Linked DNA regions of Pelorhabdus rhamnosifermentans. Each later gene encodes a partner of the first gene's protein in a complex. Links are inferred from orthologs where the notes say so. Each region holds a gene or a part of one and is shown in the gene's direction. Other genes may lie near its edges.

Region 1 (7,155 bases):
ACAAGCTGTGAATGTTATGAAAGCTGCTGAACTTCGTCATGAGCTTGAGGAGCTTGGGCAACAAGTCATTTTAGTAGGGGAATCGACTTCGCTTGTCATGGAAGGTGCTGAAGAAACAACCTTGCTGCATGTGGCTGAGCCTCATTTACTTATGCCGCGGGCAGCGAGTATTGCTCAGGCGGCGTTTAAACTTTTTGAAGCGGGACAGGTGGCGGATGCTATGACACTTACGCCTGTTTATGTTCGCCGTTCTGAAGCGGAAGTGCTGTGGGAACAACGGCAGAGTTGCTGTCATGAATGAACTGAAGGTGAGGCACATGCTGGCAAAAGATATTGATGATGTTGTTGTTATTGAATCTCATTCGTTTGCAGCGCCTTGGTCTCGTGAGGCCTTTGAGGCCGAAATTATGACAAATAAGCTTGCCCGTTATCTTGTCGTCCAGACAGAGGGTACTGTCGTGGCCTATGCGGGTATGTGGATGATCTTTGACGAAGCTCATGTTACGAATGTGGCTGTACTGCCCAAATATCGCGGGCAAGGCATTGGTAAACAACTCATGGCATCTCTTATTCTTTATGCTCAGCAGCAAGGGGCGGAGCGGATGACACTTGAGGTACGTGCGTCCAATGAAATCGCTCAAAATATGTATCGGCAATTCGGTTTTACTGCTAAAGGTATTCGACCACGTTATTACACCGAAAGTAATGAAGATGCTCTTATTATGTGGTTGGATATAAAAAAAGCCACTTTCGTGGCTGAAGGGTGATTGCTCTATAAAATATTCAGCACTTTCCTGTTTTGTGCTGGTGGTGAAAAAATAAAAGGGCGGAAAAACCGCCCTAGGTGTTTACCGGAGAGTTTGTTCGTAGTTCTCGATCATCTTACGAACCATGTGGCCACCGACACGACCGCAATCGGCGGAAGTCATTGTAGCCCAGCCCGAAGAACGTACGCGCTCAGCTACACCTAACTCAGAAGCAATTTCCATTTTCATTTGATCTAAGGCGTTTTCGGCAGCGGGAGTCACTGGTTTACGTGAGCGTGCCATAGTTAAAACCTCCTTTCGTGGACGATCTTGTTTTTCTGTCCACTCTTAATTTGTCTGATTTTTGTGCATAACATACGTGATTTTAGAAGGAAACTACTGGGGGCATTTTTCTTGATAAATTTGGATAACAACATACATTCGACTTTGGTTCTTGGTCTTGAAACAAGCTGTGATGAAACCTCGGCTGCCGTCGTTCGAGACGGTCGGACCATCCTTTCGAACGTCATTTCCTCACAGGTTCCTGTTCACCAAAAATTTGGCGGTGTTGTACCTGAAATTGCATCCCGCAAACATATTGAACAGGTCGTTCCTGTGATTGATCAGGCACTAAGAGAAGCTCAGGTGACACTAGATGAAATATCCGCTATTGGCGTTACCTATGGACCTGGTTTGGTAGGGGCTCTCCTTGTCGGTGTGGCGGCAGCCAAAGCTTTGGCTTTTGCGAAAAGGCTGCCCCTTGTCGGTGTTCATCATCTGGAAGGCCATATTTTTGCCAATCTCCTTACGCATCCTGATTTAGAACCGCCGTTTCTGGCGCTTGTTGTGTCAGGCGGGCACACCTCGCTAGTGAAGGTAGCCTCTTATAATGAGTTTTTGTTGATTGGTCAAACACGCGATGATGCAGCAGGGGAGGCTTTTGATAAGATAGCACGCGTCATGGGGTTGCCTTATCCCGGCGGTCCCCATATTGATCGGCTTGCAGCCGAGGGTGATTCGGCTGCTATCCATTTTCCACGGGCCTTAACAGGCCATGGCAGTTATGAATTTAGTTTTAGTGGTCTGAAATCGGCTGTGCTCAACTATTTAAATTCAGCGAGGCAAAAGGGAGAAGCCATCGTTCATGCCGATGTGGCAGCGAGTTTTCAAGCGGCTATTGTGGATGTTTTAGTCGAAAAAACGTTGCAAGCAGCACAGGAGTACGATCTTAAAAAGGTCGTTTTGGCTGGTGGTGTGGCAGCGAATTCATCACTTCGTAGCCATCTGGCTAATGCACTTGCTATCCAGAATATTCAGTTCTATTATCCGCAAACGGTGCTTTGTACGGATAATGCTGCTATGGTGGCCTGTCGGGCTCATTATCAGTTTTTAGCTGGTAAAATCTCTTCTTTATCATTAAATGCTCGCCCGACGATGCGTCTTGGCCAATCTTTTAATGAAAAAAACAATAATCTTTACTAATTTACAAGGATATTTTCTTCTTGTGTTGAATCATAGAGTATTTATATAGCACAAGGGAGGCAACCTATGGGCGTTATCGGTGATATTTGTCGTAAAGTTACTGGACTCAGTACGGAACAAATTGAACAGCTCGAACAGCTGGCTGTTTTGCTTGGCATCGCTGCTGATTTGTCGCATGCCCAAATCACTGTGTATACTAAGACAAAGTCCAAGCATTTTTTGGCGATTGTTGCTCAGGTGAGGCCTAATACAAGCTTTATTGAGTATCGCCCCCACCTTTTAGGAACAACGGTTAGGGCGACGGAAGAGCCACTTGTCTGGCGTACAATGACGTGTGGCGAACATATTTCGGGTCAAAGAGAATGGGAAATCGGTATGGATGTGCTCGAAATGGAGACTCATGCGATTCGCGATAAAGCGGGTACCGTGATTGCTGTGGTCAGTTTTGAGGCCAGTCATGAAGAGGCTCGTGCTGGGGCCCACCCTGTTTTGGTTGAAATGGCCTTTTTGTTATTGTCTACGAGTCGCGCTAAAATGGAAAATATTTTTAGACGGCTCAATGCGCGGGATGGTATTATTATTGTAGGGGAAAGTGGTCATGTCGTTTTTTCCAATGCTGTTGCTGCAAGTATCTACAAGGTTCTTGGCGTGGGGCGTGTCGTGGGACGGCGTGTGTCAGACAGGCGCAGTCATATGAAAGTGGTACAAAAGGCGATTGCTCACGGAGTGGCTCAGGAACTGGAGATTGAAACAGGCGACTTTGTTTTTAATCAACGTGCCATTCCAGTTGTTGTCGATGAAAAAGTGATTCGTACCTTGTTTATTGTCAGTGATGTTACGGAGATTAAGAAAAAGGAAAAAGAATTGCTCATTAAGTCGGCTGTTATTCAGGAAATTCATCATCGCGTCAAAAATAATCTGCAAACTATTGCCAGTCTATTGAGTTTGCAGGCTAGGCGATCTTCTTCAGCCGATGTAAAGGCTTCTCTGAAAGAATGTATTAATCGTATTTTAAGTATTTCTGTCATTCATGAGTTTTTATCACAACAGGATGTGGAAACAATCAATGTGGCTGAAGTAGCCAAAAACATCTTAGATTCGGTTATTCAAAATATGATGGAACCAGATTTTAATATTCAAACGGTATTTAACGGTGAAACAGTTATCCTTCCTTCTGATTGCGCAACAAGTTTAGCTTTGGCTATTAATGAACTTATTCAAAATTCTATTGAGCATGGTTTTGTTGGCAGGCGAGAGGGCATTATTGGTATTGATATTCGATCTTTATCTGATTGTTATCAAATAGAAATATTTGATAATGGCATTGGCTTACCACCGGGCTTTGATGCGCATAGTTTAAAAAGTCTTGGCATTCAAATTATTACGACACTCATTGAATCGGATTTGTCAGGAAAATTTGAATTAAAATCGGATGGTGGAACACGGGCGATTATTACGATACCTCATATGACAGAGGGAGAAGGAGGCTGAGAAATGGAACTGTTAAAAATCGTTATCGCAGATAATGAATCCATTATTCGTATGGATTTAAAGGAACTATTAGAAGAAGCCGGTCATGATGTAGTCGGTGAGGCGTCAGATGGACTCCACGCCGTTGAACTGGTGCGTAAAACTCGCCCTGATTTGGTGATTATGGATATTAAAATGCCTAAGATGGACGGGATTGCGGCGGCCCGAATTATTGCGAATGAAAAATTAGCACCTGTACTGCTTCTTACGGCCTTTAGTCAGAAGGAAATTGTTGAGAAAGCCAAAGAATCAGGTGTTTTAGCTTACCTTGTGAAACCAATTAAAGAGGCAAATTTATTTCCAGCCATGGAAATTGCTTTGTCGCGATTTAAAGAAATTAGCGATTTAGAACATGAATTGGAAGATGTAAAAAACTCGTTAGAAATGCGTAAACTTTTGGATCGGGCTAAAGGCATTTTGATGGATGCGTATCAATTAAGCGAAGGGGAAGCTTATCGGCGAATTCAGCAATATAGTATGGCGAAGCGGAAGTCGATTCGGGAAGTGGCAGAAGCCATTGTAAATTCAGCAAAAAAATGACGATAGAACGGTTGCCTAACGGTTTTTTAGTTGGGTAGCCGTTTATTTTTTAAATTTAATTCGTTTTTTTATGGAAAAGACTTGATTTTTGTTCCAAAATTATATATCATAATCTATGTAATTAGCACTCCTCTAAAGTGAGTGCTAACAAAAAAGATACAACATTCATTAAGGGAGGTAATTTTTCCATGATTAAGCCATTAGGCGACAGAGTCGTAATTAAAGCTTTAGAAGCGGAGCAAAAAACCAAGAGCGGAATCGTTCTTCCGGATACTGTTAAGGAGAAACCACAGGAAGGCGAAATCGTTGCTGTAGGTGCTGGTAAAGTAATGGAGAATGGTCAAAGAGTAGCCCTTGAAGTAAAAGTTGGCGATAAAGTTCTGTTCTCGAAATATGCTGGAACTGAAGTAAAAGTGAATGACAAAGATTATCTTGTATTGAGTGAAAGAGATATCCTGGCAATTGTAGGCTAATATCATACGAAATTAAGGGAGGTTACATAAATGGCTAAACAAATTGTTTTTGATGAGGAAGCGCGCCGCGCTCTTGAAAGAGGCGTCAATGCTCTTGCAAATGCTGTAAAGGTAACACTTGGACCTAAGGGTCGTAATGTTGTTTTGGATAAAAAATTTGGTGCACCAACAATTACGAATGATGGTGTAACCATTGCTCGTGATATTGATTTAGAAGATCCATTTGAGAATATGGGTGCTCAATTAGTAAAAGAAGTTGCAACAAAAACAAATGATGTTGCTGGTGATGGTACTACGACAGCAACTCTTTTGGCACAAGCTATGATTCATGAAGGTATGCGCAATGTTGCTGCTGGTGCTAACCCGATGATCTTGAAAAAAGGTATTAAAAAAGCAGTCGATGCTTTAGTAGAGGATATTAAAAAATCTGCTAAAAAAGTAGAAACAAAAGATGCTATTGCACAGGTAGCTTCTATTTCTGCCGGCGATGAAGAAATCGGCAATTTGATTGCTGAAGCAATGGAAAAAGTCGGCAACGATGGTGTTATTACTGTTGAAGAATCGAAGACAATGGGAACGGACCTCGATGTTGTAGAAGGCATGCAGTTTGACCGCGGCTATATTTCCCCTTACATGGTAACGGATACAGATAAGATGGAAGCCGTGTTAAATGATCCTTATATTTTGATTACAGACCGTAAAATTGGTGCTATTGCTGATTTGCTGCCTATCCTTGAAAAAGTTGTTCAACAAGGTAAGGAATTACTTGTTATTGCTGAAGACGTTGAAGGTGAAGCACTGGCAACGATTGTTGTTAATAAACTTCGTGGTACCTTCCGCGCTGTTGCTGTAAAAGCTCCTGGCTTTGGTGATCGTCGGAAAGCAATGCTTGAAGATATTGCCATCTTAACAGGCGGTGCTGTGATTACAGAAGATTTGGGTCGCAAACTGGACAGCGTTACGCTGGAAGATTTGGGTCATGCCCGTCAAGTTCGTGTTTCGAAAGAAGAAACAACGATTGTTGATGGTGCAGGCTCTAAGAGCGATATTGATGCTCGTACGGCACAAATCAGAAGCCACATTGAAGAATCCACTTCTGATTTTGATAAAGAAAAACTGCAAGAACGTTTGGCTAAATTGTCCGGCGGCGTAGCAGTTATTCAAGTCGGTGCAGCTACTGAAGTTGAACTGAAAGAAAAGAAACTGCGTATTGAAGATGCTTTAAATGCAACACGCGCAGCTGTTGAAGAAGGCATTGTTGCTGGTGGCGGTACGACTTTCATCGATATTTTGCCTGTACTTGATACAATTAGTGCAGCAGGCGATGAAAAAACAGGCGTAGAGATTGTAAAACGTGCAATTGAAGAACCTGTTCGTCAGATTGCTAATAATGCAGGCCTAGAAGGTTCTGTCGTTGTCGAAAACGTGAAGAAAGCAGGAAAAGGCATCGGCTTTAATGCCTTGACTGAAGAATACATTGATATGATTGCTGCTGGTATTGTTGACCCAGCTAAAGTGACGCGTTCTGCTCTGCAGAATGCAGCAAGTATTGCATCCCTTGTTTTGACAACGGAAACACTTGTTGCAGATAAACCAGAAAAAGATAACGGTGCTGCTGCTGCCGCTGCTATGGGCGGTATGGGTGGCATGGGCGGTATGGGCGGTATGGGCGGCATGATGTAATCTGCTCCCACGAACCTAGTAACTACACGGTTTTTAGCCATGAAAGACCGTAATGTTACCATTTTGTTACCGAAATAAGCAAAAAAAATTAGAGGTTGTCCATAAGTTCACCGAACTTTTGGGCGGCCTCTTTTTTCATATCTTTTGTAACGTGCAGATAAACCTTTCTTGTAGTATCATCGTAAGAATGTCCTAGCCGTTCCATTATTTCTTCCAGACCAACACCGGCTTCTGCTAATAGAGAAGTGTGTGTGTCGCAAACTATGAGGTGTAAGAGAATTATCAAGTTCCGCTATTTTTAATAATCTTGCCATTCTTATCTCAATAAGTTTTACATAAATCGGATAACCAGGATAACGTTCAACAAAAAAACAAAATCTTTATTATGCCATCTATCTCGATTCAACATTTTAAATTTGTTTTGTTTAGAACGATGTATTTCCGATTCTTTAATTGTCTTTTCGGTTACGTTTATTATTCTTCTTGACGCTTTCGTTTTAGGAGGCTGCAATTCATATTTTAGAATATTGTTATTGGGGTTATAGTATGTTCTGGATACGTTGAAAGTCGTGTTAAATACAGCTGTATGGAATATGATTAAAAAGAAACAGTGATATGTTAATCATGAAAATATTGAAAGTTGTTTTGAATCACAAACGGATCATATCGATGTAGCCGAAGTAGTTGAAATAAAGCTATTA
Region 2 (5,234 bases), on another replicon or contig:
CCTGTCCGTTATATCGGCAATCGTTCAAGCGGGAAAATGGGTTACGCCATTGCAGCACAAGCCGCACGCCGCGGGGCAAAGGTGATTCTTGTTTCAGGTGCAACAGGACTTTCCCATCCGCCGAATGTTACGGTGGTTAAAGTGGAAAGTGCTGCTGAAATGCGCGAGGAAGTGCTGAAGAATTTTTTTTCCTGTGATATTGTTGTGAAAGCGGCCGCTGTGGCTGATTATCGTCCTGAAGTTGCTGAGATGCAAAAAATCAAAAAGAATGATGATACGCTTATTTTAAAATTAACAAAAAATCCGGATATTTTGCGGGAATTGGGTCAAATTAAAGAAAGACAGCTTCTTGTTGGTTTTGCTGCTGAGACACAAAATGTTGTGAATTATGCAAAGAAAAAATTGAACGAGAAAAATTTAGATATGATTGTGGCCAATGATGTTACAGCGCCTGGCGCTGGATTTAATGTCGACACGAATATTGCCAAACTTCTTTTTCGGGATGGAAAAATCGTTGATTTGCCGCAAATGCCGAAGGAGAAGCTTGCTTGTTGTATTCTCGACTATATTCGCGAATTAGTTACAAATAGGACTTGATTTTTTTGGGTATTTGCTATACAATTTTATTGGTAAAATACATATCGACTCATCAAGAGATGGTGGAGGGACTGGCCCGATGATACTGCGGCAACCATTTAGTTTAGGCTAAAACGGTGCCAATTCCGGCGAGAGATTCTTGCGAGATGGGAGAGAAATAATCGCTCCCCTTGTTGTGGGAGCTTTTTGTTATGCAAATGATGATTTAGGAGGGATTTATTATGGCAAATAGACAGCAGTTTTTTACATCTGAATCAGTTACTGAAGGACATCCCGATAAGATAGCTGATCAAATATCGGATAGTATTTTAGATGCTTTAATTGGGCAGGACCCCTTTGCCAGAGTGGCTTGTGAGACTCTTATTACAACAGGGCAGGTTCATGTGGCTGGCGAAATTACAACAAATTGTTATGTCGATATACCGAAAATTGTGCGCAATACAATTAAAGATATTGGTTATACGCGGGCAAAATTTGGGTTTGACGGTGACACGTGCGGCGTGTTAATTTCCATTGATGAGCAATCAGCCGATATTGCGATGGGAGTTGATAAAGCCCTGGAAGCTAAAAAAGGTGAAATGGAGATCGATGCTATTGGGGCAGGAGACCAAGGCATGATGTTTGGTTATGCAACAAATGAAACAGATGATTTCATGCCTTTGCCGATTTCTTTGGCTCATAAACTTTCTCTTCAGTTATCATCGGTAAGAAAGTCAAATAAATTGCCTTATTTGCGTCCGGATGGTAAAACACAGGTTACTGTGGAATATGTTGATGGCAAGCCAAAACGGATTGATACCATTGTTATTTCGACTCAGCACGGACCTGAAGTGGACTTAAAAACGATTGAGGAAGATCTTGTTGCTCATGTGATTAAACCGATTGTTCCGAGTGAATTACTTGATAATGATACGAAATATTATATTAATCCAACAGGCCGTTTTGTTGTGGGGGGGCCTCAGGGGGATTGTGGGCTGACAGGCCGGAAAATTATTGTTGATACTTATGGCGGGATGGCTCGTCATGGCGGCGGTGCTTTTTCAGGCAAGGATCCAACGAAGGTAGACCGCAGTGGTGCTTATGCTGCTCGTTATGTGGCTAAAAATATTGTGGCAGGTGGTTTGGCTGATAAATGCGAAATTCAGCTTGCTTATGCCATTGGTGTTGCTCAGCCTGTTTCTATTTTAGTTGAAACATTTGATACAGGTAAAGTGGATGATGCTGTTATTGTAGCGCTTGTGAAGAAACATTTTGATTTGCGTCCAGCAGGAATTATTAAAATGCTTGATTTGCGCCGTCCTATTTATCGTCAGACAGCAGCTTATGGACATTTTGGTCGCAATGATCTAAATCTGCCTTGGGAGAAGACAGATAAAGCGGCTATTCTTCGGCAGGAAGCAGGTTTGTAAACTTTTTTTCGATAGAAAACTTCTTGTGCGGTCATACTAATAACACGTTTATGATTGATTTTGAAGTACGAAGAGTAGTAAAAATTGCTTATTGTTGACAGGAGATGATAACATGAAAGTTCGTTTTTCGTCACCACGAAATCACAAGATAAGGCGTTTTTTCAAACGATCTCCCATGGATACAGGTTATGATGATTGGTTGCCTGATGAACAAGATGCAAACTGCTTTTCAGACAAAACGGAGTTTTTAGCAGGGATCGATGATTTTTTGGCGAAATAAAAATAAGTAATTTATTTTAAGTAAGGAGGCTATTTTTAGTCTCCTTACTTTTTATTGAGTGGTGAAAGTATGACGAAGGTAGCCGAAGTATTTGTGAATATTACAGCAAAGTCACTTGACAAGGCTTTTACCTATTTAATTCCGGGACATCTCAAGGTGACAGTGGGGTGTCGTGTTGTTGTGCCCTTTGGACCTAGGCGGGTTGAGGGTTTTGTCTTGGATGTTAAGGATACGGTAGTAGAGCATGATTCGTTAAAATTCATTTTATCCTCTTTAGATGAAAGCCCTTGGTTTGATTCTGCCATGATTGCAACAGCTCATGCTATTGCTGATTATTATTTATGTTCCTTATCGGATGCTTTACGTCTCTTTATTCCGGGTAAAAGTGGTATTACATCCAAATCAGGCTATGTTTTGAATGAAAAGTTATCTGATTCAGAGAGATCTATGCTGCTAACTGAACTGGGTGATGAACAACAAAAGCTTTTTCAGCTTATTGCCAGCCAGAAATTTGTGACTCAAAAAGACTTGGAGCGACAGGGGATAGGCAAAGGGAATGCCATAAAGGGGCTTATTGATAAAGGATTAGTGTCTGTGAAAATTCTTACAGTCAAAAAGGCCTCAATTAAAACGGAAAAGGTAGTTACTCTTTGTTTAGACCTGGACAAACTTCAGGATGTTGACTTGTCTCATAAACCAGCGCAGCAAAAACTTCTCACGCTACTTAAAGCGCATAGCTATTCATGGAAAGAATTGAAACAGCAAGGTATTCAACTGGCTACAGCCAAAAAGCTTGTCCAAGCCGGACTGATTGAGATGCAGGAAATCCAAGTTTTACGGAATAGTTATCATAAGCCACAGCAAGATGCTGCGCCACCTTGTTATACAGTTGAGCAGCAAGCTGTTCTTGAAAAAATTATTCCGACAATTCAGGCTGGAAAGTTCAAAACCTTTTTACTGCATGGTGTGACAGGTAGCGGCAAAACAGAAGTCTATCTTGCCGCAGCGGCTGCAGCTCGTAAGCAAGGTAAACAAGTCATTGTCCTTGTCCCGGAAATTGCTCTCACTGGGCAAATTGTTCGGCGCTTTCAAGCAAGATTTGGTGATGATGTGGTTGTCATTCATAGCCGTTTAAGCTTAGGTGAACGATTTGATGGTTTTCAGCGAATGAAAGAAGAAAGTGCGGGGATTGTGATTGGTGCTCGCTCGGCGTTATTTGCGCCCGCTCATTATTTAGGACTGATTATTCTTGATGAAGAGCATGAGTTTACGTATAAACAAGAAGAAACACCTCGCTATCATGCCCGGACAGTCGCTGTCTTTCGCGCTTCCAAGACAGGCGCAACGGTTATTTTGGGGAGCGCGACTCCGTCCTTGGAAAGTTTTTATGAAGCCGAGCAGGGGCATTATCAATTGCTATCTTTAACGAAACGCATTGATGGCTCTGTTATGCCGCACGTGACTGTTGTGGATTTGGCAGCGAAGATGAAAGAAGGAAAGCGTTCTATCATTTCTGATGAGTTGGCTGAGTTACTTGTTCGTACAGTCAGCCACAAGCAGCAAGCCATCGTTTTGATTAATCGACGCGGTTATTCCACGTTTGTTTTGTGCCGGGAATGTGGTCATGTTATTCGCTGCCCCCATTGTGCCATTGCCTTGGTTTATCATGCTGTAGGAAAACAATTGAAATGTCATTATTGCCGCCAGACTTTTCCTTTGCCTGATGTTTGTCCAGCCTGTCAGAGTCGTTATATTAAATATTTTGGGACAGGAACTCAAAAGGTCGAAGAAGAACTTGTGAGGTTATTGCCTGAGGCTCAAATTGTGCGGATGGACCAGGATACGACAGCAAGAAAATTTGCGCATGATCAGATATTAACGGACTTTGCCAAGGGGAAACAGGATGTACTGCTTGGGACACAGATGGTTGCTAAGGGGCATGATATTCCCAATGTTACTGCAGTAGGGGTTATTTCAGCTGATACAGCGCTTAATTTGCCTGATTTTCGTTCAGCCGAACGAACCTTTGCCTTAATTACCCAAGCAGCCGGCCGGGCTGGACGGGGAACGAAGGCCGGGGAGGTTGTTGTGCAAACCTATAATCCTGAGCACTATGCAATTTCTTGTGCTGCCGGACATGATTATGAGGGCTTTTATCAAGAAGAAATCAAATTTCGTCGTGAACTGGATTATCCGCCTTTTTGCCATATTGTGAAGATGATTTGGCAGGGCATGCAAGAAGGGCCACTACGTAAAGAGGTGGATCAGGCTGTTTTGGCTTTCAAGAACGTTTTACCGGAAAACAGCGGGGAGATACTAGGTCCTGTCGCTGCCCCGGTGGCAAAGATCCAGGATGTCTACCGCGTTATCGTGCTTGTGAAGACACATCATTTAGGGAATGTTCGGAAAGCGATTAGACAACTTAATTTTCACCATCAAAGCAATGTAAGCGTGGATGTCGATCCTGTTAGCCTCATGTAATGGAGTCGACACTCCCATTAGATTTTTTATTTATTTTATGCTAAAATTGTGTAAAGATTTAACATTCGATCATAGGAGGTAGCGTAATGGCTATTCTAGAAATAAAAAAAGCCGGAGATAAGATATTAAAAGAGCAGGCAAAAGAAGTGGCTCGTGTTGATAAGCGTATGAAACAACTGCTAGATAATATGGCTGAAACCATGTATGATGCCGATGGTGTCGGACTGGCTGCGCCGCAAGTGGGGCAGTCGCTCAGACTAGTTGTCATTGATGTGGGCGAAGGCCTTGTGGAGCTGATTAATCCCCAAATTACCAGCGGCGAAGGGGAAGAAAAGGCTTTGGAAGGCTGTCTCAGCGTGCCTGGCGTTTATGGCGAAGTAAAACGTTATAGTAAGGTGACTGTAGAGGCTCTTAATCGTCAGGGCAAAAAAGTAAAATATACGGGTACAGAATTGCTTGGACGTGCT

Evidence for each region. Proteins that work in one complex are often made in the same cells at the same time.
Region 2: the proteins of groL (region 1) and metK are in contact, whole or in part, in a cryo-EM structure (PDB 8P4O), measured with the Escherichia coli proteins. The link is inferred for Pelorhabdus rhamnosifermentans from one-to-one orthologs.

Annotation. Positions count from the first base shown.
Region 1 is NZ_JAHGVE010000021.1:38,371-45,525, reverse strand. The notes cover bases 4,167-7,127. They hold groL (chaperonin GroEL), read left to right. Parts: upstream 4,167-4,801; coding sequence 4,802-6,454; downstream 6,455-7,127. Other genes in these bases: groES (co-chaperone GroES), read left to right, coding at 4,487-4,771; Ga0466249_RS19590 (ANTAR domain-containing response regulator), read left to right, coding at 4,167-4,298. Outside these bases: tRNA (adenosine(37)-N6)-threonylcarbamoyltransferase complex dimerization subunit type 1 TsaB, read left to right, coding at 1-301; rimI (ribosomal protein S18-alanine N-acetyltransferase), read left to right, coding at 294-767; Ga0466249_RS19605 (alpha/beta-type small acid-soluble spore protein), read right to left, coding at 849-1,049; tRNA (adenosine(37)-N6)-threonylcarbamoyltransferase complex transferase subunit TsaD, read left to right, coding at 1,170-2,228; Ga0466249_RS19595 (sensor histidine kinase), read left to right, coding at 2,295-3,719; more of Ga0466249_RS19590, read left to right, coding at 3,723-4,166.
Region 2 is NZ_JAHGVE010000004.1:87,133-92,366, forward strand. Bases 1-2,912 are described here. They hold metK (methionine adenosyltransferase), read left to right. Parts: upstream 1-818; coding sequence 819-2,006; downstream 2,007-2,912. Other genes in these bases: coaBC (bifunctional phosphopantothenoylcysteine decarboxylase/phosphopantothenate--cysteine ligase CoaBC), read left to right, coding at 1-597; Ga0466249_RS06515 (hypothetical protein), read left to right, coding at 2,119-2,286; priA (primosomal protein N'), read left to right, coding at 2,356-2,912. Outside these bases: more of priA, read left to right, coding at 2,913-4,767; def (peptide deformylase), read left to right, coding at 4,854-5,234. UniProt on the Escherichia coli protein: Catalyzes the formation of S-adenosylmethionine (AdoMet) from methionine and ATP.